3 regions of the Cellulosimicrobium sp. E-16 genome follow, and region 3 is predicted to be linked to each of the others. Evidence: predicted binding sites of a transcription regulator. Region 3 holds the regulator's gene; each other region holds the start of a gene.
The links. Region 3 encodes LexA, which represses DNA repair genes until DNA is damaged. Its sites were predicted from a motif close to TCGAACANNTGTTCGA; they were not measured.
Positions count from the first base shown of each region.

Region 1: ACN9MS_RS11885 (YbaK/EbsC family protein) is a predicted target of LexA. The motif match lies at 8,995-9,010, and genes of this name have one in related genera.
Region 2: ACN9MS_RS10080 (Rv2578c family radical SAM protein) is a predicted target of LexA. The motif match lies at 5,575-5,590, and genes of this name have one in related genera.

Region 1 covers NZ_CP183974.1:2,674,877-2,684,923, reverse strand. The annotation lists gene ACN9MS_RS11915 (endonuclease/exonuclease/phosphatase family protein) at 1-205, shown strand, start outside; gene ACN9MS_RS11910 (ABC transporter ATP-binding protein) at 216-1,076, shown strand; gene ACN9MS_RS11905 (ABC transporter substrate-binding protein) at 1,190-2,188, shown strand; gene ACN9MS_RS11900 (iron ABC transporter permease) at 2,409-4,472, shown strand; gene ACN9MS_RS11895 (siderophore-interacting protein) at 4,553-5,545, shown strand; gene helR (RNA polymerase recycling motor ATPase HelR) at 5,798-8,065, shown strand; gene ACN9MS_RS11885 (YbaK/EbsC family protein) at 8,141-8,722, opposite strand; gene ACN9MS_RS11880 (hypothetical protein) at 9,091-10,047, shown strand, end outside.
Region 2 covers NZ_CP183974.1:2,265,686-2,275,732, forward strand. The annotation lists gene hisS (histidine--tRNA ligase) at 1-654, shown strand, start outside; gene ACN9MS_RS10055 (M23 family metallopeptidase) at 696-1,364, shown strand; gene ACN9MS_RS10060 (energy-coupling factor transporter transmembrane component T family protein) at 1,398-2,186, opposite strand; gene ACN9MS_RS10065 (ABC transporter ATP-binding protein) at 2,183-3,955, opposite strand; gene ACN9MS_RS10070 (ECF transporter S component) at 4,002-4,709, opposite strand; TPP riboswitch at 4,819-4,938, opposite strand; gene ACN9MS_RS10075 (hypothetical protein) at 5,027-5,467, shown strand; gene ACN9MS_RS10080 (Rv2578c family radical SAM protein) at 5,599-7,260, shown strand; gene ACN9MS_RS10085 (hypothetical protein) at 7,352-7,666, opposite strand; gene ACN9MS_RS10090 (PPOX class F420-dependent oxidoreductase) at 7,702-8,175, opposite strand; gene aspS (aspartate--tRNA ligase) at 8,402-10,047, shown strand, end outside.
Region 3 covers NZ_CP183974.1:1,987,262-1,997,308, reverse strand. The annotation lists gene ACN9MS_RS08755 (HelD family protein) at 1-1,912, shown strand, start outside; gene serA (phosphoglycerate dehydrogenase) at 2,009-3,208, shown strand; gene ACN9MS_RS08745 (pyridoxamine 5'-phosphate oxidase family protein) at 3,327-3,746, shown strand; gene ACN9MS_RS08740 (DUF5302 domain-containing protein) at 3,805-4,062, opposite strand; gene ACN9MS_RS08735 (aldo/keto reductase) at 4,165-5,256, shown strand; gene nrdR (transcriptional regulator NrdR) at 5,317-5,844, opposite strand; gene ACN9MS_RS08725 (LysM peptidoglycan-binding domain-containing protein) at 6,264-6,632, opposite strand; gene lexA (transcriptional repressor LexA) at 6,965-7,699, shown strand; gene ACN9MS_RS08715 (L-lactate dehydrogenase) at 7,811-8,821, opposite strand; gene ACN9MS_RS08710 (ATP-dependent DNA helicase) at 8,871-10,047, opposite strand, start outside.

The DNA of each region.
Region 1 (10,047 bases), 690 kb from region 3:
GGTCGTCCGTGTCGCGCTGGGCGGGGAGCACCACGCCTCCCCGACGCGCGCCCACGCGGCCGACGAGGACCACGCCCCCGACGGCGGGCGCGGCGGAGCCGCGACGCCGCGCCGCGCGGACGGTCGAGGACTGACGAGCCACGTCGCTCGTGAACCGCGTCACACGCGTCGGAGGGGCTGGTTCCGACCCGCCGGCATAGATTAGCCTCACCTATGTGAGTGGAACCTCAGTTGTCCCGAGCCCGGCCGGAGCGCCCGGCGCCCCGGCCCTCGCCGGGCACGACCTGCGGCTGTCCTACGACGCGCGCACCGTCGTGCACGGCGCCGCGCTCGAGCTCGCACCGGGGGCCGTCACGGCCCTGATCGGCCCGAACGGCTCGGGCAAGTCGACGCTCCTGCGCTCGCTCGCGCGTCTGCACCGCCCCGACGCCGGGACCGTCGCGCTCGACGACGCGCCCGACGCGCTCGCCCTGCACCCCAAGGACTTCGCCCGGCGGGTGACGCTCCTGTCGCAGAGCCGGCCCACGCCGTCGGGCGTGAGCGTGCGCGACGTCGTCGCCTACGGGCGCCACCCCTACCGCGGCCGCTTCCGCGCCAACGACCCCGACGGCCCGCGCGCGATCTCGCACGCCATGGACGTCACGGGCATCACGGCGATGGCCGACCGCGGCGTCGACGAGCTCTCCGGCGGTGAGCTGCAGCGCGTGTGGCTCGCGACGTGCCTCGCGCAGGACACGCAGGTGCTCCTGCTCGACGAGCCGACGACGTACCTCGACCTGCGCTACCAGGTCGAGCTGCTCGACCTCGTGCGCGACCTCGCGAGCGAGCACGGCGTGGCCGTGGGCGTCGTGCTGCACGACCTGAACCATGCGGCCGCCGTCGCCGACCGCGTCGTCCTGCTCCACTCGGGCGTCGTCCGCGCCACGGGACCCGCCGACGAGGTCCTGACGTCCGAGCTCCTCACCGAGGTCTACGGCATCCACGTCGACGTCTACACGCACCCCCTCACGGGGCGCACGTGCTGCGAGCCGCTCGGCCGGCATGCGGCGCGCCTCGACACCGCCGTCCTCGTCTGACCCGCACCACCCCCGACGTACCTCCACCGACCCATCGCCCGGCCCCGACGCGCGGCCACCGGCCCCGCCCCGACGGAGCACGCCCGGGCACCGACCGCAACCGAAGGACACCCATGCGCTCGACCACCCGTTCCCTCGCCGCGGGCGCCCTCGCGCTCGCCACAGCGCTCGCGCTCACCGCGTGCGGCACGACCGAGGACCCTGCGGCCGACGGCGACGCCGAGGCGACGACCGACGCCGCGTCCGGCCCGGTCACCGTCACCGACGAGCGCGGCGAGGTCACGCTCGACGCCCCGGCCACCGACATCGTCTCGCTCGAGTGGGGTCTCACGGAGAACCTCGTCGCGCTCGGCGTCGAGCCCGTCGGCCAGGCCGACGTCGAGGGCTACAACACGTGGGACACGGTCGCGCCGATCGACGCGAGCACGCCCGACGTCGGCACGCGCGGCGAGCCCAGCCTCGACGCCATCTCCGCGCTCGAGCCGGACCTCGTCGTCACGACGACGGACCTGCCCGAGAACGTCATCGCCCAGATCGAGGAGGTCGCGCCCGTGCTCGCGCTGCGCGGCTCCGACGGCGAGGACCCGATCGGCTACATGCGCTCCACGGTCGAGACGCTCGGCACCGTGACGGGCCGCGAGGACGAGGCCGCCGCGGCGCTCGAGACCTACGACGCGAAGATCGCCGAGGCCACCGCGGCGCTCGACGAGGCCGGGGTCGGCGGCGTCGACTTCGCCATGGCCGACGGCTGGATCGCCAACGGCGCGGTCTCGATCCGCATGTACACGCCCGGCTCGTTCTTCGGCGCGATCGGCGAGGAGCTCGGGCTCGTCAACGCGTGGACCGAGGGCGGCGACCCGGACTACGGCCTCGCGCAGACCGACGTCGAGGGCCTGACCCAGCTCGGCGACGTGCAGTTCCTCTACGTCGCGAGCGAGTCCGAGGCCAACCCGTTCGAGGAGGGCCTCGCCGGGAACGCCGTGTGGGAGCAGCTCCCGTTCGTCACGGCCGGGGACGTGCACCGTCTGCCCGACGGCATCTGGATGTTCGGCGGCCCGCTGTCCGCGGCGGCCTACGCCGACGCGGTCGTGGACGCGCTGACGGCCGCCTGAGACCGGTCCGCACCACCACCGGGCGCGGTCGCGCCCGGACGACGAGAAGGCTGACGAGAACCACAGTGCTGACGAGGACACCGTGACGCGGCGCGAGCAGCGCACGACGGCGGAGCCGGACACCCTCCTCCTGGAGGACCCGGCTCCGGCCGTCGTCCCGGGCACCGACGGCACCGCCGACGGCGGTCGCGCGAGCGACGGCACCGGCCCGGCGACGACCGTGCCCCGCCCGAGGACGTCGCGCCTCGGGATCGCGGGGGCGTTCGTCGTGGCGGTCGTGGTCGCCGCGGTGCTCGCCGCCGTGCACCTCACGCAGGGCACGGCCGACGTCGGCCCGCTCGACCTGCTGCGCCTGGCGACCGGGGGCGACGGCGTCGACCAGACGGTCGCCGTCCTCGTCGCCTCGCGCGTGCCGCGGCTCCTCGCCGGCCTGCTGCTGGGCGTCGCGCTCGGCGTCGCCGGTGCCGTGCTCCAGTCGGTCGCGCGCAACCCGCTCGCGTCGCCCGACACGCTCGCGGTCAACGCGGGCGCCTACCTCACGGTCGTCGTCGTCGCGGCGTTCGGCATCTCGATCCCGTTCTACCTCCAGGGCGGGCTGGCCTTCCTCGGCGGGCTCGCCGCTGCCGGTCTCGTGCTCGTCCTCGCACGCGGCGGCGCCGACGGCCCGACCCGGCTCGTGCTCGCCGGGTCGGCGATCATGCTCGCGCTGCACTCCCTGACGATGGTCCTCCTCGTGCTGTTCGAGCAGGAGACGATGGGCCTGTTCGCGTGGGGGAGCGGGTCCATCGTCCAGTCGGGCACGCGCACGGTCTCGATGGCGACGCCCGTCGTCGTGGTCGGCGTCCTCGCCGCGCTCCTCCTCTCGCGCCGTCTCGACCTCCTCGGTCTCGGGGACGACGCCGCGACCGTCCTCGGCGTCGACGTGCGCCGCACGCGCGTCCTGTCCGTCCTCGTCGCGGTGCTGCTCGCCTCGATCGCGGTGACGGTCGCGGGACCGGTCGGGTTCGTCGGCCTCGCCGCACCGGTCGTGGCGCGGCTCGTCGCGCGCCGGGTGCCCGGGCTCGGGCGGCACGTGCTGCTCCTGCCGTTCGCGGCGATCACCGGCGTGGTCGTCGTCCTCGGCGCCGACGTCCTGCTCCGCCTGCTGCTGCCGGGCATGCTGTCCATCGCGGTGCCGACCGGCATCGTGACGACCGTCCTCGGCGCGATCCTGCTCATCTGGCTCGCGCGGCGCCTGCGCGACTCCGGGCCGGCGTCGTCGCGCGGCGCGCACGGGTCGCTGTCCCGCCCGCGCTCGCGCCGGGCCGTGCTCGTGGTCGTCGTCGTGCTGTCGCTCGCCGTCGCCGCGGCCACGGTCGCGGGCCTGCTGCTCGGCGACCGGGTCGTGCTGCTGGGCGACGTCGCCAACTGGTGGAACGGGCTCGCCGGACGGCACGTGACGTTCGTCCTCGACCAGCGCTTCCCGCGCGTCCTCGCCGCGCTCCTGGCCGGGGCGGCGCTCGCGCTCGCCGGGACGATCGTGCAGGCCGTGTGCCGCAACCCGCTCGCCGAGCCCAGCCTGCTCGGCGTGACCTCAGGTGCCGGCCTCGGCGCCGTGACGATGATCCTCCTCGTCCCCGGCGTCGGGATCTGGCCCATGTCCGCCGCGGCGGCGGCCGGGGCGTTCGCCGTGTTCGGCCTCGTCTACGGGCTGTCCTACCGCGGCGGGCTCAGCTCCGACCGCCTCGTGCTCATCGGCATCGGCGCCCAGGCCGGCGTGATGGCGCTCATCACGCTCCTCGTGGTCGTCGTGGCGCCGTGGGACGTCAACCTCGCGCTCACCTGGCTCTCGGGCTCCACGTACGGGCGCACGCTCGAGCAGCTCATCCCGGTCGCGCTCGCGCTGCTCGTGCTCACGCCCCTCACCGCCGTCTACCGTCGCGACCTCGACGTGCTGGCGCTCGACGACGACACCCCGCGCGTCCTCGGCGTCGCGCTCGACCGCACGCGCCTGCTCCTGCTCGCGGCCGCGGCGCTGCTCACGGCCGCCGCCGTGTGCGCGATCGGGGCGCTCGCGTTCGTGGGCCTCGTCGCGCCGCACGCCGCACGGGCGCTGGTCGGCGCGCGGCACGGTCGCGTCGTCCCGGTCGCGATGCTGCTCGGCGCGCTCCTGGTGTCCGTCGCGGACACGCTCGGCCGCGTCGTCATCGCGCCGGAGCAGATCCCCGCGGGTCTCGGCACGGCGCTCCTGGGCGCGCCCTACTTCGTCTACCTGCTGTGGCGCAGCCGCGGCCGGGGGGCGTGACGCGTCTCACCGTGCGGGGGCGGGATCCGAGGCCCGGACGGGTTGACCCCGCTGCGGGTGCGTAGGTTAGCCTCACCTGTGTGAGCCAGACCGTCGCCGCGCCCCGCACCCGAGCCCGTCGTCCCGTCGCCCGGGCGACCGCGCCGTGGCGCTTCTTCGACGTCGAGGTGGCGCGCGTCGAGCAGCTCACGCCGAGCTTCCGCCGGTTCACGTTCACCGGCCCGGAGCTCGACCTCTTCGGCGACCCCGGCCTCGACGTGCGGATCAAGTTCGTCCTGCCCGCACCCGACGGCGGCTACGAGCACCTCGTGCGCGACGCCGACGAGTGGTACGCCGCGTGGCGCGACCAGCCCGAGGAGCGGCGCAACCCGCTGCGCACGTACACGACCGTCGCGGTACGTCCCGAGGCGCGCGAGGTCGACGTCGACGTCGTCCTGCACGGCGACGCCGGCCCCGCCTCGCGCTGGGCGCTGTCCGCCGAGGTCGGCACGCCGCTCGTCCTGCTCGGCCCGGACGCGACGTTCGACGGCCCGGTCGGCGGCATCGAGTTCCGGCCGCCGACGCGCCCGCACGCGCTCCTGCTCGCGGGCGACGAGACCGCGCTGCCCGCGATCGCCGCGATCTGCGAGGACCTGCCCGCGGACGCGTGGGGCGAGGTCTACGTCGAGGTGCCGCACGTCGGCGACGCGCGCGACCTCGTCACGCCGCCCGGGGTGCGCGTGACGTTCCTGGCCCGCGACGACGTCCCCGGCGGTCCGCACGACGCCCACGGCGCGCGCCTGGTGCCCGCCGTCAAGGAGGCGGCCGAGCGCATCCTCGGCGCGGGCGTCCTCGGGACGGACCCGCCTGCCCAGTGCCGCACCGCCGAGGACCTCGAGGACGTCGACGTCGACGCGTCGATCCTCTGGGAGGTCCCGGGGCTGCTCGAGGAGGACACCGTCCTCTACGCGTGGCTCGCGGGCGAGGCGAGCGCGATCAAGACGCTGCGCCGCCACCTCGTCACCGACCTCGGCGTCGACCGCCGCGCCGTCGCGTTCATGGGCTACTGGCGCGAGGGCCGCGCCGAGAGCTGACGCGCCCCCACGAGATCAGAGAAGTGGCCCCTCACCAAGGACGGTGAGGGGCCACTTCTCGCATCTCGGCGCGCGATCGCCGGTCCGACCGTGGTCTGGACGGGAACGGGAAAGGAGGCCGACCGGCCTCCCTTTCCAAGGTATAGCGCACGGGGGGTCTTGCGGCAAGGCCCCCCTGGGGGCGCAGAATCTCCGTTCGTGCGTGGACCGTCGTCGGTCCGTGCCGTCCCGATCGACCTCGGACCGGAGCTGATGACGTTGCCCGACGCCCCCGTGACCGCCGACCGCACGACCGACCCGACCGCACGTCCGAACCCGGGCGCCGCCCAGACCTTCGACCTCCCCGAGCGGCTCGCCGCGAAGGCCGACCCCGCCCTGGTCGCAGCCGACGAGCGGCACTTCGCCGCGATCGCGGCGAGCCTCGAGCACTCCGTCGGGGACCTCTCGCAGCGCCTCGACGCGGCGCGCCGCGCGCCCGGCGGGAGCGGCACCGAGGCGCTCGAGCGCGACCAGGAGATCCACCGCCTCAGCGGTCGCCTGCGGCTGCTCCAGCGCTACGGCGTCGACCTGTGCCTGGGCCGCATGACGTTCGCCGACGGCTCCGCCCCGGTCTACGTCGGGCGCGTGGGCCTCACGGACCCGGCGGGGGAGCGGCTGCTCGTGGACTGGCGCTCGCCCGCGGCCGAGCCGTACTTCGCCGCGACGCCCGCGCACCCGCTCGGCCTCGCGGCGCGACGCCGCTACCGGTGGACGCGCGGTCGCGTCACGGACTACTGGGACGAGGAGCTCGTGCCCGACGGCGCGGGCTCGGGCGCGGCGCTCGACGACCAGTCGGCGTTCGTCGCGAGCCTCGGCGCGAGCCGGTCGCCGCGCATGCGCGACGTGCTCGGCACGATCCAGGCGGACCAGGACGCGATCGTTCGCGCGGGCTCGCGGGGCGCTCTCGTCGTCGACGGCGGCCCCGGCACGGGCAAGACCGTCGTGGCGCTGCACCGCGCCGCCTACCTGCTCTACGCCGATCCCCAGGTGGGCGGCGGGCACGGGGGCGTGCTCGTCGTCGGGCCGAGCCGCCCGTACCTCTCCTACGTCGCCGACGTGCTGCCCGGGCTCGGCGAGGAGGGCGTGCAGACCTGCACGCTGCGCGATCTCGTCCCGGAGGGCGCGGCGGCGCGCCCCGAGACCGACCCCGAGGTGGCGCGCCTCAAGGCGTCCGCCGAGCTGGTCGCCGCGATCGAGCCGGCCGTGCGCTTCTCGGAGCGTCCGCCCGCGGAGGGGATGGAGGTCGAGACGCCGTGGGCAGACGTCTGGCTCTCGACGGCCGACTGGGCCGAGGCGTTCGAGTCCGTCGACCCGGGCACCCCGCACAACGAGGCGCGCGACGACGTCTGGGCCGCTCTCGTCGAGATCCTCGTGGACAAGACGGTGGGCGAGGGAGCCTCGGAGGACGCCGGGGGCCTGTCGGCCGACGACGTGCGCCGCGCCCTGCGCGGCCACCGCGCGCTCGGCGCCGCGTTCGACCGCGCGTGGCCGCTCGTCGAGGCGACGGACCTCGTGGCCGACCTGTGGTCGGTGCCCGCCTACCTGCGCCTGTGCGTGCCGTCGCTCACGCCCGAGGAGGTGCGGGCGCTCCAGCGTGCGGACGCGCAGGCGTGGACGACGGCGGACCTGCCGCTGCTCGACGCCGCCCGGCAGCGCCTGGGCGACCCGGAGGCGTCGCGCCGCCGTCGCCGCAACGAGGCCGCGGCCGCGGCCGAGCGCGCCCGCATGGACGACGTCGTCGACCACCTCGTCGCGTCCGACGACAGCGAGCTCATGGTCATGACGATGCTCAAGGGGCAGGACCTGCGCGACGCGCTCGTCGACGAGGGGGCGATGGTCACGGCCACGCCCGACCGGCTCGCCGGCCCGTTCGCGCACGTCGTCGTCGACGAGGCGCAGGAGCTCACCGACGCCGAGTGGCGGATGATCCTGAGCCGCTGCCCGTCGCGCAGCGTCACGGTCGTCGGGGACCGCGCGCAGGCCCGTCACGGGTTCGCGGAGGGGTGGAGCGAGCGGCTCGGGCGCGTCGGGTTCGACCGGGTCGCGGAGGCGTCTCTGAGCGTCAACTACCGCACGCCGCAGGAGGTCATGGCGGCGGCGGAGCCCGTCATCCGGGCCGCGCTCCCAGACGCCAACGTCCCGACGTCGGTGCGCAGCACGGGCGTGCCGGTCGCCTACGGCTCGGTCGCGGACCTCGACGTGGTGCTCGACGGCTGGCTCGCCGAGCACGCCGAGGGCACGGCCTGCGTGATCGGCGGCGCGGGTTCCGTCGCGGCGTCGACCGAGCCGGTCTCGGCGCGGCTCGACGAGGACGGGGCGTCGCGCGTGCGGGTGCTCACGCCCGAGACGGCGAAGGGCCTCGAGTTCGACCTCGTCGTGCTCGTGGACCCGCAGGCGTTCGGCGACGGCGTCGAGGGTGCCGTCGACCGCTACGTCGCGATGACGCGCGCGACGCAGCGGCTCGTCGTCCTCGAGGACTGACCACCGAGCACGACCTCAGGGTCGGCGGGGGCGCCCAGGGCGCCTCTCAGGTCGTGCTCGGCGGGAGGGGCGCGGTCAGGCGATCGGGACGGCCAGGTCTTCGACGACCTCGACGCCGGGCAGGCGTGCCAGCAGGTCGCCGGGCAGGAGCAGCTTCGAGCGCCGCACGCCGCTGCCGATCAGCGCGGGCGCGCCGTCGGTCACGACGCGCGAGTCGACGAGCACGCGCCACCCGTCCGGGAGCCCGACGGGCGTGATGCCGCCGTACTCCATGCCGGACTCGGCCGTCGCGCGGTCGGTCGGCAGGAACGACGCCTTGCGCACGTCGAGGAGCTTGCGGATGCGCGTGTTGACGTCGGCGCGCGTGTGCGCGCGCACCACGGCGGCGGCGATGCGCTCGTCGCCCGCCCGCGCGCCGCCCACGACGACGCAGTTCGCCGACGCCTCGACGGGCAGGTCGAACGCGGCGTTGAGCGTCGCGGTGTCCGCGAGGTCGGGGTCGATCTCCGTCACGGCGACGAGCGCCGCGACGTCCGGGTCGGCCTCGGCCCAGCGGCGCAGCGCGTCGGCGGTGGTGGGGGCGACGAGGTCGAGGTGGTCGAGGGCCGGCTCCCAGGTGAGCGAGCCGAGCGTGGGCAGCGTCGTGCGGGCGTCCATGGCGTCAGCCTGCCATCCCGGGGCTCCGCGTGCGGCGGGGGTCGGATGCCGAGCATGCGCCTCCGCCCGCCGAGCATGCGGTCGCAGCCCGTGCGGTACGCCGGACGGTCTGCGACCCCCTGTTCGGCGCGGGAGGAGGTTCAGGTAGAGGTCGAGGGTTGCGGTCAACCCTCGAGCGCGGGTCGAGGGTCGTGGCGGGCATCTCGGACGAAGCCGACGGCTCTCACCTGCGGAGTTGACACCCCGCGGCGGCGGTCGTTCACTGGAAGTGTTCGAACGTCTGTTCGAACGATAGTGGGTGCAGAACGACGCCCCCAGCAGTCGACGCGCGGTGCGCGTCCCGTCCGAGCAGCATCCCGGGAGGCGAGATGACCCTTCTCGCCGACCCCGCCGAACGGGCGGGGACACCAGGCCCGACGGCCGCGGCCTCCGACAAGGCCGAGCGCGCCCGCGCCGTCCTGCGCCGTGCGGAGGAGCGTACGGGCGTCCGCCGACACCGCCCGGTCGCCGCCCCCGCGGTCCCGGCAGCACCGGTCGCCGCCCCGCTCGCCGACACGGTCCCGCTCGCCGACACGGTCCTGCGCGCCGACGTCCCGCGCGCCGACGTCTCCTCGCCGGAGGTCGCTCGGCCGGCCCCTGTCGCGCCGGCCGAGCGCCCGGCGCGCTCCCGCGGCCGCCGCGTCGCGATGCGGGACGCGATCCCGGACGAGCGGGCGTGGCCGGTGCACGACGCGCTCGTCCCGCTCCTGCCGCTCGGCGGGCTCCAGCGCGGCACGGTGGTCGCGGTGCGCGGGTCGACGAGCCTCCTGCTCGCGCTCGTCGCACGACCGTCGCGGGCCGGGGCGTGGACCGCCGCCGTCGGGTTCCCCGCGGTCGGGCTGCTCGCGGCCGCCGACGTCGGCGCGGACCTCGACCGCGTCGTCCTCGTCCCGCGGCCCGGGCCGGACGCGGCGCTCGCGATCGCGGCGCTCGTCGACGGCCTGGACGTCGTGGTCGTCGGGCCCGACGCCGCCCTCACCGACACCGACCGGCGCCGCCTCACGGGCCGCGCACGCGAGCGCGGGGCGCTGCTCGTCGCAGCCACGGCGTGGCCGGGCGCGCACGTCGCGCTCACCGTGACGGGCGGCGGCTGGTCCGGAGCGGACCGTGGGGCGGGCTGGCTGCGCCGCCGCACCCTCGTCGTCGAGCGCGCGGGCCGCGGGGGTGCCGCACGCCCCACGCGGGTCGAGGTCGAGCTCCCGCTCGCCCACGAGGACTGGCCGGCGTTCCTCGCCGAGGACGCCCGGGGCACCCGGCCCGCCGCCGAGACCGGTGCCGCCGACGCC
Region 2 (10,047 bases), 280 kb from region 3:
GTGCGAGCGCTCGCGGCCGAGCACGGCGTCGAGCACGAGCTCCTCGAGACCGGGCTCGGCGAGCTCGGCGCCCTGATCGAGGCGGCGAGCGTGCGTGCCCCGGGCGTCGTCGTCGCCGACCTCAAGATCGCGCGCGGCCTCGACTACTACACGGGCTCCGTCTACGAGACCGTGCTCGTGGGCCACGAGCAGCTCGGGTCGATCTGCTCGGGCGGCCGCTACGACACGCTCGCGTCCGACGGCGCGAACACGTACCCCGGCGTCGGCCTGTCGATCGGCGTGTCCCGCCTGGTCTCGCGCCTGCTGTCCGCGGGCCTGGTCCGGGCGACGCGCTCCGTGCCGAGCGCCGTCGTCGTCGCGGTGACGAGCGAGGAGACGCGCGGCGCGTCCGACGCGGTCGCCACCGCCCTGCGGTCACGGGGCGTCCCGGTCGAGGTCGCGCCCGCCGCGGCGAAGTTCGGCAAGCAGATCCGCTACGCCGACCGTCGCGGGATCCCGTTCGTCTGGTTCCCGGGGCGTGTCGAGGAGGACGGGACGCGGTCGCCGGACCAGGTCAAGGACATCCGCTCGGGCGAGCAGGTGGACGCCGACCCCGCGACGTGGGAGCCGCCGGCCGAGGACCGCTTCCCGCGCGTCGTGCCGGCGGCCGGCTGACCGACCGGCGACCGCGCCCGCCGGACGCGAGGGAGGCGAACGTGACCGGACCGGTCGAGCTCGCGCTTCCCTTCGCGGGCACGTGGCTCGTGCAGAACAGCCCCGCACGTCGCGTCCCGAGCCACGGGACGCACCTGTTCGCGACGACGTACGCGATCGACTTCGTCGCGGTCCGCGGCCGCCGCACCGCGGACGTGCGCGACTGGCGCACCGCTCTCGGCACCGAGCCGCCGGAGCGGTTCCTCGCGTTCGACCTGCCCGTCCTCGCCCCCGCCCCGGGCACCGTCGTCGCGGTGCACGACGGCGAGCCCGACCACGAGGCCCGGCGCTCGCCGTCCGCGCTGCTCGGGTACGCGCTGACGCAGGCGTCCCGGGCGCGCGCGGGCGGCGCGGCGCTCGCGGGCAACCACGTGGTGCTCGCGCTCGACGCGCCGGACGCCTTCGTGGTCCTCGCCCACCTGCGCCGGGGGTCGGTCGCGGTGCGCCCCGGCCGACGGGTGACGACCGGGGACCTCGTGGGCCGGTGCGGTAACTCGGGGAACTCGACGCAGCCGCACATGCACGTGCAGGCCATGGACGGCCCCGACGCGCACGTCGCGCGCGGCGTGCCGCTCGCGTTCCGCGCCTTCCGGGAGCGCGGCCGCGACGGCCGGACCGGCGCGGTCGCGCTCGGCGTCCCGGCCGAGGGAGCGGTGGTCGAGCCCGCCTGAGGACGCGCTGTCCGGGGCCGCCCGCCGCGGGCCTCAGGCCGTGAGCGCGCCGATCCCCGTGACCCACCCCGCCAGCACCCCGATCGCGACGAGCGCCCCGGCGAGGGCGAGCACCGCGCCCGCCGCGACGACGTCGGGCACGCCCAGGGGCACGGGGCGCGACGTCGTCCGGGGACCGGAGCCCAGGCCGCGCGACTCGAGCGCGACCGTCAGCCGCTCGGACCGGCGCACCGCCCCGACGAGGAGGGCGAAGGCCGCCGCGCCCAGCGACCGCGGGGAGCGGGGGAGCCGGCCGGGACGTCGTCGCGGGTCGCGCACCGCCTGGGCGCAGCGGATCGTGTGCCAGGCGTCGGGAAGCTCGACGAGGAGCCGGTGCGCGGCGAGCACCGCGAACGTCCAGGTCGCCGGGAGGCGGGCGTGCTGGTGCAGGCTCGTCATGAGACGCACGGGGTCGGTCGCGAGGACGAGCACGAGCGACAGCGCCCCGACGAACAGCGTGCGCAGCGCGAGCGCGGTACCGATCGTGAGGCCGTCCGCGCCGACGGTGAGCGGCCCGAGCTCGACGGTGTCGCCGCCCGGCCGGGTGACGACGTTGACGACGAGGAGGCTCGTCGCGAAGACCACGAACGGGACGTGGGTCAGCGCGAGCGTGCGCACCGGCACACGGCCGAGCGCGAGCAGGGCCGCGACCGTCAGCAGCCAGGCCGTCGCGGGGGTGACCGGGTCGGTGACCAGCAGCGCGCCGGTGGACAGGAGGAGCACGGTGGCGAGCTTCACCGTCGGGTTCCAGCGTTCGAGGACGGACGGAGAGCGTGCGGTCACGGGGCCACCTCCGCAGGGAGGAGAGTCCCGGGCTCCGGGACGCCCGCCACACCGGCTGTCGGGACGGCGCCGCGCGCTGCGTCGCAACGGGCGTCGAGGGCGCGCACGAGCGTGCCCGGGTCGACGCCGCGCGCACGACCGGTCCGTGCCCACCAGTCGAGCAGCGGGGGGCGGCGCAGGCCCGCGAGCGCGCACAGCGCGTCGTCGGCCAGGACCGCGGACGGCTCCGCGACCGTGGCGAGCGCGCCGTCCGCGACCACGGCGACCCGGTCCGCGATCGCCGCGACGAGCGAGAGGTCGTGCGAGACGAGGACCACCGCGCCGCCCGCGTCCGCCCGTTCGCGGAGCACGCGGGCGGCCGCGGCGGCCTGGGCCCGGTCCAGGCCGAACGTCGGCTCGTCCGCGAGGAGGACCGGCGGGTCGAGCACGGTCGCCGTCGCGAGGGACAGACGCCGCTGCTCGCCGCCCGAGAGCCGGTACGGGTTCGCGTCGGCGAGGTGTGCGAGCCCGAACGCGTCGAGCGTCCGCTCGACGCGAGCCTCCAGGTCGGCGAGGCGGGCCAGTCGTGCCGACCACGCGACCTCCTCGCGCACGGTGCGGGCGACGAGCTGGTGCTCGGGGTCCTGGAACACCATCGCGACGGGCTCGTCCGTCGCGGTCACGACGTCGCCCGTGGTGCGCTCGAGCCCGGCCAGGCCGCGCAGGAGCGTCGACTTGCCGCCCCCGTTGGGCCCGACGACCGCGAGCACCTCGCCCACGTGGACGTCGAGGTCGACGTCGCGCACGACGGGGTGCCCGCCCCGGCGGGCGCGCCCGGCGGTGAGGCCGCCCCGGTGGACGGCGAGCCCGCGCGCCCGGAGCGCGACCGGACGCTCCGAGCCCGTCGGGGGTGGGGACGACGCCCGCGCGAGACCGACCAGCCACTCGTCGGTCGCCGGGGAGCCGAGCGGACCTGGGGCGCCCGCCTGCTCCAGGCGGACAGCGAGCGGCAGCCAGCACCCCAGGTCGGCGAGGTCGCGCGCGTGCTCGCGCAGGACGCGGTGCGTGGGGCCGTGCGCGACGACGCGGCCCTCGCGGCCCAGCACCAGGGTGGCGCCGGGCAGCACCCCCAGGTCGTCCAGGCGGTGCTCGACGAGCACGACGGAGCGATGAGGAAGCCTGGCCGGCGACGTCTCGCCGTCGGGCCCGGGTGTCCGGGCGAGGCCGGCGACGAGCGCCCCGACCTCGTGGGCGGCAGCGGGGTCCAGGAGCGCGGTGGGCTCGTCGAGGACGACGAGCTCCGGATCGGCGACGAGCGCGGCGGCGACCGCGACGCGCTGCGCCTCACCGCCCGACAGGGCGTGGGTCGGGCGGTCGCGCAGGTGCGCGGCGCCGACGGCGGCGAGCGCGGCGGTCGCACGGTCGTCCATGGTGCGGGGGTCGGCGCCGCGGTTCTCGAGCGCGAACCGCAGCTCCTCGTCCACGGGCGCCAGGCAGAGCTGGTCGCCGGGCCGCTGCTGGACCAGGCCCACGCGGGCGGCGAGCACGGGCGGCGGCACCTCGCGCGGGTCGAGCCCGGCGACGCGCAGCCCGCCCGCGACGGTGCCCGGGAGCGTGTGCGGGACGACGCCGACGAGCGCACGCAGGAGGGTCGACTTCCCGCAGCCGGACGGGCCGAGGACGAGGAGGCTCGTCCCGGCCGGGACCGTGACGTCGACGGCGTCGAGCACCCGGGCGCCGTGGTGCCCGAGGTGCACGGTCACGGCGTCGGCTGTGACGGCGTCGGCCATGGCGGGGTCCCGAGGGGCGGCCTCGGGTGTGTCGGGGGCGGCGCGCTCAGCCACGGCGGGCCGCGCCGATCGCGAAGGCGTCGAGGGCGCCGGTGCGCGCGAGCGCGTCGCCCAGGAGGCGGGCTGCGAGGCCGCACAGGACGACGCACGACACGACCTGGACGCCCAGCCGGAGCATCGCGTAGTCCTGCCCGAGCCAGCCGAAGCGCACGGCGTTGAACGCGAACGTGACGAGCGCGGCGCTCACGCCGGACGCGACGAACACCCACCAGCCGAACCGGCGGTAGCGCGTGAGCGCGAACGGCAGCTCGGCGCCGAGGCCCTGGACGAGGCCCACGACGAGCAGGAGCGGCCCGGCGGGGGAGGCGAGGAAGACGACCTCGACGAGCGCGGCGAGGGTCTCGGCCAGGATGCCGACCCCCGGCTTGCGCACGACGTACGTGGCCAGCGGGCCGACGACGATCCACGCGCCCGCGAGGACGTTCGCGGCGAGGTCCGCGAGCGGGCCCATCGCGAGCTGCAAGGGGGCCCAGAGCTGCACGAACGCCCAGTACACGAACCCGAAGACGACGCCGAGCACGGCGATCAGCACCGTCTCGTGCAGGGTCAGGCCCCGCCGACGCGCGGCACGCGGGGGCGTCGTCGGGAGCGCGTGGCCTGCGGTCCCGGTGGTCGGGTCGTCGGTCGTCCCGACGACAGCGCCAGGGGCGGCGCCCGGGGTCGTCTGCTGCGGGGTGGTGCGGGGCTCGGCCATGCGGTTCCCTCCGTCGGGCCCCCGGGGCGAGGGGTGCACGACGGCGCGTCACCGCCTCGGCCCGCGCGCACGGCCGGGCGCGGGGCGCGCGGGCACGAGCGCGCAGGGGACGGTGACGTCGGCCCTGCTCCCTTCGCTGGTACGAACCAGATCAGGTTCCACGGGTCTGCAGGGGGGACGGGTGTCCGGCCTGCACTCTCAGCGCTCGTGCGCTCCCCGGGGGCGTTCGGGCCCGACCCTAGGGCCTCCGTGCGCTCTCGACAATCCCGGCGTCTCAGCCCGCGGGACGGCGTGGCGGGGCGTGAGAGCGTGGCGGCATGACGAGGGACAACGACCCCGCCGCGGTCGCGGAGCTGGACCGTCTCGACGAGGCGGTCCGGGCCGCGCCCGCCGGAGACACGACGGCGCAGATCGCGCTGTGGCGGCAGGCGACGCGGCTCGAGACCTGGTTCTTCATCGCGCGGGGACCCGAGGACCGGCCCCGCCCCTACGCCGTGGGCGCGGCACAGGGCCCGATGGTCTGCCTCTACAGCAGCGCCGACCGGGCGCGGGAGGCCGCGGTCGCGCTGGGCGTCGTCGGCGAGGGCGCAGGGGTACCGCTGCTCGGGGTGCCGGTGCCGGACGCGATCGACTACGTCGCGTCGTTCGGCGCGGCCGGCGTCGTGGGCGTGACGCTCGACCACCCGCGGATCGGCCACCACGTCCCGCTCGCGAACCTGGGCCTGCTCATGGCGTGGGCTGCGGAGGACGCGCCGTGACGGCGCCGTGACAGCACGGAGCGGGTAGCGGACAGGCCGGTGCGGCCCCGTGTGAGGCGGTGGACCTCGCGGGGAGCGCGCCACGTCCGAGCGACCTTGACACGCAATCGAACACCTGTTCGAATGCTCTCGTGCGGTGGGACGGACAGGCGATCGGCGCGGACGACGGAGCGCTCCCGGGGTTGGAGCGTGTCGGCCTCGTGCGCAGCGTGCGCACGCCGGAGTTCGCCGGCATCACCTTCCACGAGGTGACCGCCAAGAGCGCGTTGTCCAAGGTGCCGGCCATGTCGCGCATGCCGTTCCGCTGGACGGTCAACCCGTACCGGGGGTGCAGCCACGCGTGCTCCTACTGCCTGGCTCCCACCACGCCGGTGCTCCTGGCCGACGGCACCCAGTGCCCGATCGGCGAGCTGCGCGTCGGCGACGAGATCATGGGGACTGCGCCGCACGGCGCCTACCGGCGGTACGTGCGCACGCGTGTGCTCGACCGCTGGACCACCCGCAAGCGCGCCTACCGCGTGACGCTCGCCGACGGCACACGGCTCGTCGCGAGCGGCGACCACCGGTTCCTCACGGAACGCGGCTGGCGCCACGTCGTCGGCGGCGCGGGCCGCCGCGCCCACCTCGCCCTCGGCGACGTGCTCGTCGGCCCGGGCGCCGCGGCGCTCGCGGACGGCGCGGTCGCGCTCGAGGGGCGCGACGTGACCGGCGGCGACGCGCTGCGCGTGGACTCCCTCGAGGCCCTCGACGGTCCGGGAGAGGAGACCGACCTCGTCGACATCACGACCGGCACGCGCGACTTCGTCGCGGCGGGGGTCGTGAGCCACAACTGCTTCGCGCGGCCCACGCACGAGTACCTGGACCTGGACGCGGGCGAGGACTTCGACCGTGAGGTCGTGGTCAAGGTCAACGTCGACGACGTGCTGCGCGCCGAGCTCGCTCGGCGGTCGTGGGGCCGCGAGGCGGTCGCGCTCGGGACCAACACCGACCCCTACCAGCGGGCCGAGGGCCGCTACCGGCTCATGCCCGGCATCATCGACGCCCTCGCCGGGTCCGGCACGCCGCTGTCCGTCCTCACCAAGGGGACGCTCCTGCGCCGCGACCTGCCGCTGCTCTCCGACGCCGCCTTGCGCGTCGAGGTCGGGATCGGCGTCTCGCTCGCTCTGCTGGACCCGGCGCTCCAGGCGAGCGTCGAGCCCGGCACGCCGTCGCCCCGCGCCCGGCTCGACCTGATCCGGGCCGTCCGCGAGGCAGGGCTGCCGTGCGGCGTCATGGTCGCGCCCGTCCTGCCCTGGCTGACCGACTCGACCCGAGCGCTCACCGACCTGCTCGACGCGGTGAGGGACGCCGGTGCGACGGGCGTCACCGTCCTGCCCCTGCACCTCAAGCCCGGCACGCGCGAGTGGTACATGGGCTGGCTCGCGCGCGAGCACCCGCAGCTCGTGCCCGGGTACGAGCGCGTCTACGCGCGCGGCACGTACGCCTCGAAGGCCTACCGGTCATGGCTGTGGGACCGCGTGCGCCCGATGCTCGAGGCGCGCGGCTTCGCCGTCTCCGGGCACCGCGGGCCCGCGGGCGTCGAGGGGCGGTACCGCCGGGGCGAGCTCGGCGGCCTCGGCGACCGTCACCACGACCCGGGGCCGCCGACGGACGGCGCCTACCCGACCGGGAGCCTCGCCGGGTTGCCTCCGGAACCCGACGGGCGCAGTCACGACGGCGCCCTCGCGGGGATGCCGGTCGACGGCGGGGGCCTGGACGTGGTCGGCGGGGGAGTGGAGCAGGTCCTGTTCTGACCGGGTGACACATGGTCGGGCCGACGCCGACCTGGTCGATGCGAGCCCGGCGAAGCCCCGCCAGCGGTCCCCGTCGCGTCTGGCGGGCGAGTCAGGTGGACGTGTCGCGATCCGGCACGTCTACGACCCGGACGATGTCCGTGCGTGCCACGACCCGGTCCCGGACGTCGGCCAGCGCCACGCGGGCGGGGTCGGTCATGTACGCGGCGAGCGCGTCGTCGTCGGGCATCTCGATCACCTGGACCTCGGTCGGCAGCGTCGCGTCCTGGCCGGGCAGCGCCCGCACGCGCGACAGCAGCCGGCCACCGTGGACCGGCACCAGCGCGAGGACGTCGTCCTCGTACCGGCTCAGCAGATCGGCACTGCCCTCGGTGGGCCACAGCAGGACGCACAGCGTGATCGGCATGGTCGGCACGCTACGCCGTCGCGCCGCCGGGACCGTCAGCCGTCCGCGAGGCGCGCGGGGAAGCCGCCCGTCGCGACCGGGCCCCAGCGCGTGATCGTCAGGCGCACGAGCGACTTGCCCTGCGCGACCATGGCCTCGCGGTACTCGTCCCAGTCCGGGTGCTCGCCGCTGATGGAGCGGTAGTAGTCGACGAGCGGCTCGACCGAGTCCGGCAGGTCGATCACCTCGGCCTCACCGTCGACCTGCACCCACGGGTCGGAGAAGCTCTCGCCCAGCGAGAGCAGCGACGCGCGCGGGTCGCGGCGCACGTTGACCGCCTTCGCGCGCTCCGGGTACGTCGACACGACGACCCGGCCCGCGTCGTCGACCCCGTACGTCACCGGGCTGAGCTGGGGCCGGCCGTCGGCGCGGGTCGTGACGAGCACGCCGTCGTGCCGGGAGCGCAGGAACTGCTCGAGCTCGTCGCGCTCGACGCGCCGGTTCGTCGCGATGTGCGTGCCACGGGTCACCCCTCACTCGTGCGGGCGGCGGGCCGGTCGGCGAACGCCGGTGCCGCTCGCCCGGGCGCGGGTTCCGGGCGCGCGTCCGGACACGCGACGCGGTCGACGCCCTGCCGGCACGGCGGCACCGCCACGGTATCCGGTCGAGCCGCCCGCCCGCCCGCACTAGACTCGTCCGGACGCGCGACCGCCCCCGGGAGCGCGACCCCCACCGCCCACCTGGAAGGAACCCTCCGTGCTGCGCACCCGAACGGCCGGCTCACTGCGGGCCGAGCACACCGGTCAGACCGTCACCCTCACGGGCTGGGTCGACCGTCGGCGCGATCACGGCGGCGTCGCCTTCATCGACCTGCGCGACGCTTCCGGGATCGCCCAGGTCGTCATCCGTGACGAGGCCGTCGCGCACCCGCTGCGCAACGAGTTCGTCCTCCAGGTGACCGGCGAGGTCTCGCGCCGCCCCGACGGCAACGAGAACCCGTCCCTGCCGACGGGCGAGATCGAGGTCGTCGCGAGCGACGTCGTCGTGCTCAACACGTCCGAGGCGCTGCCGTTCCAGGTCTCCACGGCGCTCGCGGACACCGAGACGATCGGCGAGGAGGCGCGCCTCAAGCACCGCTACCTCGACCTGCGCCGGCCCGCGCCCGCGCACGCGCTGCGCCTGCGCGCCAAGGTCAACCAGGCCGCGCGCCGCGTGCTCGACGCCGAGGAGTTCGTCGAGATCGAGACGCCGACGCTCACGCGCTCGACGCCCGAGGGCGCGCGCGACTTCCTCGTGCCCGCGCGCCTCGCGCCCGGCTCCTGGTACGCGCTGCCGCAGTCGCCGCAGCTCTTCAAGCAGCTGCTCATGGTCGCGGGCATGGAGCGCTACTACCAGATCGCGCGCTGCTACCGCGACGAGGACTTCCGCGCCGACCGCCAGCCCGAGTTCACGCAGCTCGACGTCGAGATGAGCTTCGTCGAGCAGGACGACGTCATCGCTCTCGCGGAGAAGATCCTCGTCGCGCTGTGGGAGCTGATCGGGTACACGATCCCGACGCCGATCCCGCGCATGACGTTCCACGACGCCATGCGCCTCTACGGGTCGGACAAGCCCGACCTGCGCTTCGGCAACCCGCTCGTCGAGCTCACGGACTACTTCACGGACACGCCGTTCCGCGTGTTCCAGGCGGAGTACGTGGGCGCCGTCGTCATGGCGGGCGGGGCCTCGCAGCCTCGCCGCCAGTTCGACGCGTGGCAGGAGTGGGCCAAGCAGCGCGGCGCTCGCGGGCTCGCGTACGTCACGTTCCAGGAGGACGGGACGCTCGCCGGTCCGGTCGCCAAGAACCTGTCCGACGCCGAGCGCGAGGGTCTGCGCGACGCGACCGGCGCGCAGCCGGGCGACGCGGTGTTCTTCGCCGCGGGCAAGACGTCGGACTCGCGCGCGCTGCTCGGCGCCGCGCGCCAGGAGATCGCGAAGCGCACGGGTGCCATCGACGAGGACGCCTGGGCGTTCGTCTGGATCGTCGACGCGCCGCTGTTCAAGCCGACGGGCGAGGACGATGACGTCGACCTCGGTCACTCGGCCTGGACCGCCGTGCACCACGCGTTCACGTCGCCCACGCCCGACTGGGTCGACACGTTCGAGCAGAACCCGGGCGAGGCGCTCGCCTACGCGTACGACATCGTCTGCAACGGCAACGAGATCGGCGGCGGCTCGATCCGTATCCACCGCCGCGACGTGCAGGAGCGCGTGTTCGACGTCATGGGCATCGGGTCCGAGGAGGCGCAGGAGAAGTTCGGCTTCCTCCTGGACGCGTTCAAGTTCGGCGCGCCGCCGCACGGCGGGATCGCGTTCGGCTGGGACCGCATCGTCGCGCTGCTGACGAAGTCGGACTCGATCCG
Region 3 (10,047 bases):
GGTGACGCGCGGGCGGGACGTGACAGGCCTCGAGGACGAGCTCCTGGACCTGGACGCGCCCGAGGCCGTGACCGGGACGACGCTCTCGGGCGAGGGCGCGCTCCTCGCCGCGATGGCGGCGGGCCGCACCGGGCGCATGGGCGACATCGTCGCGACGATCCAGTCCGAGCAGGACACGATCATCCGGTCCGGGCTGGCCGGCGCGCTCGTCGTCCAGGGCGGCCCGGGCACGGGCAAGACGGCCGTCGCCCTGCACCGCGCCGCGTACCTTCTCTACGCGCACCGGAGGGTGCTGGAGCGCTCGGGCGTCCTCCTCGTCGGTCCGAGCCACTCGTTCCTGCGCTACATCGACCAGGTGCTGCCGTCGCTCGGCGAGACCGGGGTCGTCAGCACGACGATCGCCGACCTCCTCCCCGGCGTCGTCGCCGACGGCGCGGAGGACCCCCGCGTCGCCCGCGTCAAGGGCCGGGCCGTCATGGCCCGGGCGGTGCGACGCGCGGTGCGCGCGCGCGAGCGCGTGCCCGCGGCGGACGTCCCGGTGCGCCTCGACGGCCACGACCTGCTGATCCGGCGCCGCGACGTCCGCGACGCGATCGCCAAGGCCCGGCGGACCCACAAGCCTCACAACCTCGCGCGCGTGACGTTCGTCCGCGAGATGCTCTCGCGGCTCGTCGACCAGTACGGCCGCCAGCTCGGCGAGCCGCTCGTCGGCGAGGACCGCGCGCTCGCCCTCGAGGACCTGCGCTCCCACCGCGACGTGCGCGTCGCGCTCAACCTCGCGTGGCTGCCCCTCACGCCGGAGCGCCTCGTCGAGGACCTCTGGACCAAGCCGCACCGGCTCGCCGAGGCGGCGCCCGAGCTCACGCCGGCCGACCGGCACCTGCTGGAACGGCCGAAGGGATCGCCGTGGACTCCTGCGGACGTCCCGCTCCTCGACGAGGCCGCCGAGCTGCTCGGCGAGGACGACCAGGCCGAGCGGGCCGAGGCCGCCGCACGCGCGGCGCAGCGCGCGCAGGACCTGGAGTACGCGCGGCAGGTGCTCGAGTCGTCGGGCGCCGGCGGCGGGATCGTCGGCGCGGACGTGCTGGCCGAGCGCTTCTCCGCGAGCGGCCCGCGCCTCACGACCGCCGAGCGCGCCGCGCAGGACCGCACGTGGACGTACGGTCACGTCGTGGTCGACGAGGCGCAGGAGCTCTCGGCGATGGCGTGGCGCATGCTCGTGCGCCGGTGCCCGACGCGCTCGTTCACCGTCGTCGGCGACGTCGCGCAGACGTCGTCGCTCGCGGGCGCGCGCTCGTGGAAGGGCATGCTCGACCCGGTGTTCCGCGACGCGTGGCGCCTCGCCGAGCTGACCGTCAACTACCGCACCCCGGCCTCCGTGGCCGACGCCGCACGCCGCGCAGCCCTCGCCGCCGGCCTGCCGGTCTCGCCGCTGACGTCCGCGCGCGACGTGGAGGACGCGCTGCGCGTCGTCGAGGCGGCGCCCGACGACCTCGCCGCCCTGGTCCGGGCCGAGGCCGAGGCCGCCCGCGCGGAGTTCGTCGCCGCGGAGTCGGGGCGCGTCGCCGTCGTCGCCGCCGCGCCGGCCGTCGCGGAGCTGGGCGTCGCTCTCGGCCTCGAGGACGCCGGTCCGGACGCCCCGGTCGCGGTGCTCGACCCGGTCCAGGTGAAGGGGCTGGAGTTCGACGCCGTCGTGCTCGTGGAGCCCTCCGACATCGCGACCGGCCCGTCAGGCGCGTCGGACCTCTACGTCGCCATGACCCGCCCGACCCAGCGCCTGGTCGTGGTGCACGCTCGCGCGCTCCCCGCGGGCGTCGCCGGCACCGGACCGGGTGCCGAGACGCGAACGAGCGCCCAGACGACCACCCCGGTGAGCACGGACGCGGACGGCGGTGCGCGCGTCGCCCCGTGACGCGGCGGGTCCGGGCCGCGCGGGTCGGACGTTCACCTCGTCCCGAAGGTCAAGACCCGTTTGGTCCGGACCGCGGACCGGGCGCACCATGGGAGCGTGCTACGCGCCCTCCTCCTTGAAAACCTGCACCCTCTCGCTGCCTCGAACCTCGAGGCGGCGGGGATCGACGTCACCGTCCGCACCGGCGCCCTCGACGAGTCCGAGCTGATCGAGGCCCTCGACGGGGTCCACCTGCTCGGCATCCGGTCCAAGACGAACGTCACCGCGAACGTGCTCGAGAACGCCCCCGACCTGGTGGCGCTCGGCGCGTTCTGCATCGGCACGAACCAGATCGACCTGCGCTCCGCCGCGACGCAGGGCGTCGCCGTGTTCAACGCCCCGTTCCAGAACACGCGCTCCGTGGTCGAGCTCGCGCTCGCCGAGATCATCGCGCTCACGCGCCGCCTCACCGAGCGCGACCGCGCGCTGCACGAGGGCCGCTGGGACAAGTCGGCGGAGGGCGCGCACGAGGTCCGGGGCCGCACGCTCGGCATCGTGGGCTACGGCAACATCGGCACCCAGCTCTCGGTCGTGGCGGAGAACCTCGGCATGTCCGTGGTCTTCTACGACACGGCGGAGAAGCTCGCGCTCGGCAACGCGCGCCGCATGGACACGCTCGACGAGCTGCTCGAGCAGGCGGACGTCGTCACGCTGCACGTCGACGGCCGCCAGGGCAACGCCGGGCTGTTCGGCGCCAAGCAGTTCGCCCGCATGCGCCAGGGCTCGATCTTCCTCAACCTGTCGCGCGGGTTCGTCGTGGACTACGGCGCGCTGCGCGAGGCGATCGTCGAGGGCCGTGTGGCCGGCGCGGCGGTCGACGTGTTTCCGCACGAGCCCAAGCGCAAGGGCGACGCGTTCGACTCCGAGCTGCGCGGCCTGCCGAACGTCATCCTCACCCCGCACATCGGCGGCTCGACGGAGGAGGCGCAGGAGGCGATCGGCCAGTTCGTGTCGGCCAAGCTGCGCGACTACCTCACGACGGGGTCGACGACGCTCAGCGTCAACGTGCCGAACCTCGCGCTCGAGCAGACCACCGGGATCACGCGCATCACGCACCTGCACCGGAACACGCCGGGCGTCCTCGCGGCCGTCAACGCGACGCTCGCGGAGCACGGTACGAACATCGAGGGCCAGCTGCTCGCCACCCGTGGCGAGATCGGCTACGTCGTCACCGACGTCGGCTCGCGCGTCGAGCCCGCCGTGATCGACGCGCTGGCGGCGATGGAGCAGACGATCGCCCTGCGCGTCCTGGACTGACGCCCACCGCGAGCGATCTCGCCGCGTGCGCCGGTCGCCCGGCGCACGCGGCGAAGGTCCTCGGGCGGCGTGACCTTCGCCGCTGAGCGCCCCGTCCGCGTCGGTGCCACGATGAGGCATGACCGGATACACGCACGACGGGCCGCAGATCCTCGACGCCGACGCGTCGTGGGAGCTCGTGGAGGGGACCCACGTCGCACGCCTCGCCGTGAGCGTGCGGGGCGAGCCGGACATCTACCCCGTCACCGTGCGGGCGCACGAGCGCACGCTCGCGTTCCGCACCGTGCCGGGGACCAAGCTCGCGACCCTCGCGACCAACGAGCGCGTCGCGCTCGAGTGGGACCACGTCGACGACGACGGGGCATGGAGCGTCGTCGCCCGCGGGACCGCCCACCGGGTCCGGAGCGAGCACGAGGTGGACGCCGTCCAGGACGGTGCGGACCCGCTGGTCCCCACGGTCGACGTGCCGACCGAGGAGTGGGTCGTGGTCGAGGCCCGCGAGCTCACGGGACGTCGCTTCGCCCGCTCGGAGGACTGACCCCGGACACGCGTCGTCCGGCCGCCCCGCGCGGGACGACCGGACGACGGGACGCAGGTCAGCCGGACTTGCGGCGGAACGTGCGCTGGACCGGGCCGACGGTCTCGGAGCCGTGGACCGACCCGGTGTTGGTCTCCCCGTCGGCCGTCCGGTGGCGCGCCGCGTTCTTCCGGTCGAGCGCCTCCCGGAACTTCGCCTTGGCCTCGTCGGTCGGTGCGGTCTCTGCAGCGGATCGCTGCTGGTCGGACGCCATGGCGGTCTCCTCGTCGGTGGGGAACTCGGTCGTGCACTGCGGTCGGCCCGACGGTGCGGGCACCTCGTCAGCCTCCCGCACCCTGTCGCCGGACGCCACCTGATTTGTCCCCCGGCCCGCTGGCTCCCCGGCGGCCGTCGGACGGCGTCGGGTAGCGTCGGCACCGTGCCGCCCGACGCCTCCCCCGCTCCCGCCGCCCGACCGGCCGCGCCGCCGTCGCCCACGGACCGCGCCTCGCTGCCGCACCGCCGTCTCGGTCGTTCCGGGCTCGCGCTACCGACCGTCTCGCTGGGGCTGTGGCAGAACTTCGGCGACGCCGACCCTCGGGCGACCCAGCGCGAGATCGTGCTGCACGCGGTCGACCGCGGGGTGACCCACCTCGACCTCGCGAACAACTACGGCCCACCGGGCGGAGCGGCGGAGGAGTCGCTGGGGCGCCTGCTCGCGCGCGAGCTGCGGCGGGTCCGCGACGAGCTCGTCGTGACGACCAAGGCCGGCTACCGCATGGGGCCCGGTCCTTACGGCGAGGGCGGCTCCCGCAAGTACCTGCTCTCCTCCCTCGACGCGTCGCTGCGCAGGCTCGGGCTCGACCACGTCGACATCTTCTACTCCCATCGCTTCGACCCGACGACGCCGCTCGAGGAGACCGTCGGCGCGCTCGCCACCGCGGTCCGCTCGGGACGCGCGCGGTACGCAGGCATCTCCTCCTACTCGGCGCGCCGCACCCGGGAGGCCCTGCGTGTCGCGGAGCGGCTCGGGGTCGACCTCGTCGTGACCCAGGTGTCGTACTCGATGCTCAACCGGTGGGTCGAGGAGCCCGACCCGCACGATCCCGCGGGCGCGTCCGTGCTCGACGTCGCCGGGGCCGAGGGCCTGGGCGTCGTGGCCTTCTCGCCGCTCGCCCAGGGGATGCTCACCGACCGGTACCTGCGCGGGGTCCCGGACGACTCCCGAGCGGCCCGCGGCGGACCGCTGCGCCCGGCGTTCCTCTCGGACGCGAACCTCGACCACGTGCGCCGGCTCGACGGCCTCGCCCGTGCCCACGGACGCAGCCTCGCCACGACGGCGATCCTCTGGGCGATGCGGGACGAGCGCGTCACCTCGGTCCTGCTCGGCGCGAGCTCGACGCGCCAGCTCGACGAGAACCTCGCCGCGCTCGACGCGCCAGGTCTCTCCGCCGAGGAGCTCGCGGCCGTCGACGCGCTGCCCGCGGACACGGGCATCAACATCTGGGCGTCGCGGTCCAGCGACCTGTAGCACCGCAGGCGCGGTCCGATGGCGACGCGGGGACGAAAGACGGAGCGCGGTGTCGCCGCCTCAGGCCTGCGGCGCGGGCTCCTCGCTCGCGTCCGCGGCGGCGTCGTCCGTGCCCTCGGCCTGCGCCGCCGACTCGCGCTCCTCGCGCTCGACCCGGAGCGAGGTGATCGCGCTCTCGAAGTCCTCGAGCGAGTCGAACGCCTGGTAGACGCTCGCGAAGCGCAGGTAGGCGACCTCGTCGAGCTCACGCAGCGGCCCGAGGATCGCGAGCCCGATCTCGTACGCGTCGAGCTCGGCGCTGCCGCTCGCCCGGATCGTCTCCTCCACGCGCTGCGCGAGCACCGCGAGGTCGTCCTCGTTGACGGGGCGCCCCTGGCAGGCCTTGCGCACGCCGTTGACGATCTTCTCGCGCGAGAAGGGCTCCGTGACGCCCGAGCGCTTGACCACGGACAGGCTCGCGGTCTCGATCGTCGTGAAGCGGCGGTTGCACTCGGGGCACTGACGACGCCGACGGATCGACGCGCCGTCGTCCGAGGTGCGCGAGTCGACGACGCGGGAGTCCGCGTGGCGGCAGAACGGGCAGTGCATGGCAGGCTCCTCCGCGGGTTCGCGCCGACGGGTCGGCGCGACGAACGTATGCCGTCGCGGCAGGGCGGTGCAACACGCCTCCGACCTCGGGGCCCGCGGAGGGTGGGACGACCGCGCGCAGGAGGCCGCCCGTGGACAGCAGAACGGGGGCGGTCGTGGTCGACCGCCCCCGTCGGGACGCCCCCGTCCCCATCACGCGCGTGACTCGCCTCACGCGCGGCGACGTGCACAGGAGTCGCGGTGGACCGCGTGCTCCTCGCCTCGTCCGCCCAGCCCCCCAGCCGGCGTTGTGAGGTGAGACTAACTTAGGTGGGCCTAATCAGGGATGCAACCCCTGCACCCCGACACACGAGGGTTTCCTGCCGTGTCCTGCGCCACACCGGAGTCGGGCCCGCCGACGACGACGGACGGCGCGGCTCCTACGCCGATGCCGGGAGAAGGATCTTCTGCCCGGCCTGGAGGCCGGACGACGAGAGCCCGTTGAGCTCGGCGAGCCCGCTCACGACGTCCCGGAGATCCTCGCCCGGAGCCGCTACGCCCTGCGCGAGCTCCCACAGCGTCTCCCCCGCGGCCACGACGTGGACCCGGACCTCCACAGGCTCACCTGGTCCACTCGCGACGGCGACGCCCACGCGCGCGGCGAGCAGCAGCACCACGGCCGCGAGGAGCACGAGGACCACGCGACCCCGCCGCGTGAGCCGCAGTGGTCGCTCTCCCGCGCGCCCCGGCGCCGCAACTCCGCCCGAGGGGCCGAGCGGCCCGATCGTCGAGATCGCCATCGCATCCATGCCTGCTCCGTCCCGGCTCGCGGGCCCGATCGCCTTCCCCGGTCGATCGGACGCCGCGAGCCCTTCGTCTGCGCGCCGACCAGGTTGATCGAACACGTGTACGTAGAACATCTGTACGAAGGTCTATCACGAACGACCGACAGAGTCGAGACATGCTCGAACAGGTGTTTGATTCGTGTCGCAACCTCCCCTAGCCTGGGGTCAGGTCGGTTCGCCGGACATGTCCGCTCGGACCTGGAGGAACGACCGAGGTCCCGGGGCGCACGTCCCGGGGAGGGGAGGCCGCAGGCCGGGAGGCGTCGGCGGCCGCGACGGACGAAGGCGGAGCGACCATGGCGGCACGAGGCACGGACAGGGCACGGGGGCTCGCCGAGGTGCGCGAGCTCCCGGACGGGTCGGCAGGGGGTGACGGGCTCACGCCGCGGCAGCGCCTCGTGCTCGAGACCATCCGCGCATGCGTCGAGCAGCGTGGCTACCCGCCGAGCATGCGAGAGATCGGCGAGGCCGTGGGCCTGACGAGCCCGTCGTCCGTGAAGCACCAGCTCACGACGCTCGAGCGCAAGGGCTTCCTGCGCCGCGACCCGAACCGTCCCCGCGCGATCGAGGTCGTCCAGCCGGACGACGCGCGCCGCGCGACCCCGCTCGGGGCGGCGGGCGCCGCGCCCCAGCCCACGTACGACGAGGCGCACCCCGCGCCGTCGTACGTCCCGGTCGTCGGACGCATCGCCGCTGGCGGGCCGATCCTCGCGGAGCAGGTCGTCGAGGACGTCTTCCCGCTGCCCCGCCAGCTCGTCGGCGAGGGCGAGCTCTTCCTCCTGCGGGTCCAGGGCGACTCGATGATCGACGCCGCGATCTGCGACGGAGACTGGGTCGTCGTGCGCCGCCAGCCGGTCGCGGAGAACGGCGAGATCGTCGCGGCGATGATCGACGGCGAGGCCACGGTGAAGTCCCTGCGTCGCGCGGACGGCCACGTGTGGCTCATGCCGCACAACGCCGCGTACGACCCGATCCCGGGCGACGACGCCCAGGTCCTCGGGCGCGTCGTCTCCGTCCTGCGCAGCCTCTGAGCGACAGGGTCCTCCCCTCAGCACGCCGAGAGCCGGGTGGTCGTCGACCACCCGGCTCTCGCGGTGCGCGGGCCCGGTCGGTCAGAGACCGACGCGACGAGCCCCGGTCGGTCAGAGACCGAAGCGGCGGGCGACGGCGCGCAGCGACTCGGCGGACGAGCGCAGGCCGGCGAGCTCCGCGTCGGCCAGCGGGACCTCGACCCGCTCGGCGGCGCCCCGGCGGTCGACCAGCGTCGGAAGCGAGAGGCACACGTCGTCGAGCCCGTACGCGCCGTCGAGGAGCGTCGAGACCGGCAGGATGCGGTGCTCGTCGTCGAGCACGGCCTCGATGATGCGCGTGCCCGCGAGCCCGACTGCGTAGTTGGTCGCGCCCTTGCCCTCGATGATCCGGTAGGCCGACTGCACCACCTCGCGCGCGATGTCGTCACGGACCTCCCCCGTCAAGGGCCCCCGCCCGCCGAGGCCGGGCCACTCGAGGAGCGGCACGCCGCCGATGGTCGCCGAGCTCCACAGCGGGATCTCGCTGTCGCCGTGCTCGCCCGCGATGTACGCGTGGACGTTCTGCACCGCGACGCCGCAGTGCTGGGCCACGAGGAAGCGCAGGCGCGACGAGTCGAGCACCGTCCCGCTGCCGAAGAGCTGCGTCGGCGGCAGCCCCGAGAACTTGAGCGCCGCGTACGTGACGATGTCGACGGGGTTGGTCACCATGACGTAGACCGCGTCCGGGGCGACCTCCACCAGCCCGGGCAGGATCGTCCGCATGAGGCCGATCGTGCCCTCGGCGAGGTCGAGCCGCGTCTGGCCCGGCTTCTGCTTCGCCCCGGCCGTCACGACGACCACGTCCGCCCCGGCGCACACCGCGACGTCGTCCGAGCCCTCGACCCGGGCCATCGGCATGAACTGGATGCCGTGCTGGAGGTCGAGCACCTCCGCCTCGACCTTCGCCCGGTTCACGTCCAGGAGCGCCACCGTGCGCGCGGCCCCGCGCATGAGGGCCGCGTACGCCAGCGTCGACCCGACGGCACCCGCGCCGACGATCGCCAGCTTGGTGGTCCGTGCGGCCCCTCCTGGACCGCCCGCGGTCGCGTCGCCGGTGCCGTGCGGGGACGTGCTCGTCGTCATCTCGCCTCCGTGAGAGTTCGGTGGGATCCCTGATGCTCCGGGAAAGGACTCAGCCTAGGGCGGCGAGGCGCCGCAGCGCAGCGGTAGCGACGTCGCGGTCGGTCGTCTGCCAGAACCCCGGCATCGAGCGCGCGAGGAACGAGCCGTAGCGCGCGGTCACGAGGCGCGGGTCGAGGACCGCGACCACGCCCCGGTCCGCAGTGGACCGCACGAGCCGACCGGCGCCCTGCGCCAGCAGGAGCGCGGCGTGCGTCGCGGAGACCTGCATGAACCCGTTGCCGCCCGCGGCCTCGACCGCACGGGCCCTAGCCGACTTGACCGGGTCGTCCGGGCGCGGGAACGGGATGCGGTCGATGAGCACGAGCTGGCACGACGGCCCTGGGACGTCGACTCCCTGCCACAGCGACAGGGTGCCGAACAGGCACGTCGCCGGGTCGTCGGCGAACTCGCGCACGAGCGTCGGGAGCTGGTCGTCGCCCTGGCACAGGATCGGCACGTCGAGCCGCTCGCGCATCGCCTCCGCCGCAGCGACCGCGGCGCGGCGTGACGAGAACAGGCCGAGCGTGCGCCCGCCCGCGGCCTCCACGAGCGCGGCGATCTCGTCGAGCTGGTGCTCCGTGGACGCCTCGCGGCCCGGCGTGGGCAGGCGCTTGGCGACGTAGAGGATGCCCTGCCGCGCGTAGTCGAACGGGCTGCCGACGTCGAGCCCGCCCCACCGCGGCGCGTCGGCGTCACCGCCCTCGCCATCGCTCCCGAGGCCGAAGGTGCGCGCCACGGCGTCGAAGCTTCCTCCGAGCGCGAGCGTCGCGGACGTGAACACCCCGGTCCGCTCGGCGAGCAGGTGCGTGCGGATGAGGCCGGCGACGCCCAGCGGGGCGGCGTGCAGGCGGCTCGCGCCCTCGCCGAACCGGTCGGCCGACCAGCCGCCCTCGCCGGGCCGCGAGCACCAGAGCACGTCGTGCCCGGTCGGGTCGGCGGCCATGCGCTCGGCGACCTCGAAGAGCTGGAGCATGGTCGACTGGGCCATCTTCAGCCCGGAGTCCGGCTGGGCGGGCTTGGTCACCCCGGTCTCCGGCTTGAGGGTCGAGAGGACCTCGCGCGCGGCGTCGCGCACCGCCGCGACGGCCGACCGCGCGCCGTCGGGCAGCCCGTCCGGGAACCGCTCGGCGGGCAGCGCACCGACGACCGTCCCGAACGCCGCCGACGCCGCGTCGAGCGCGTCCGTC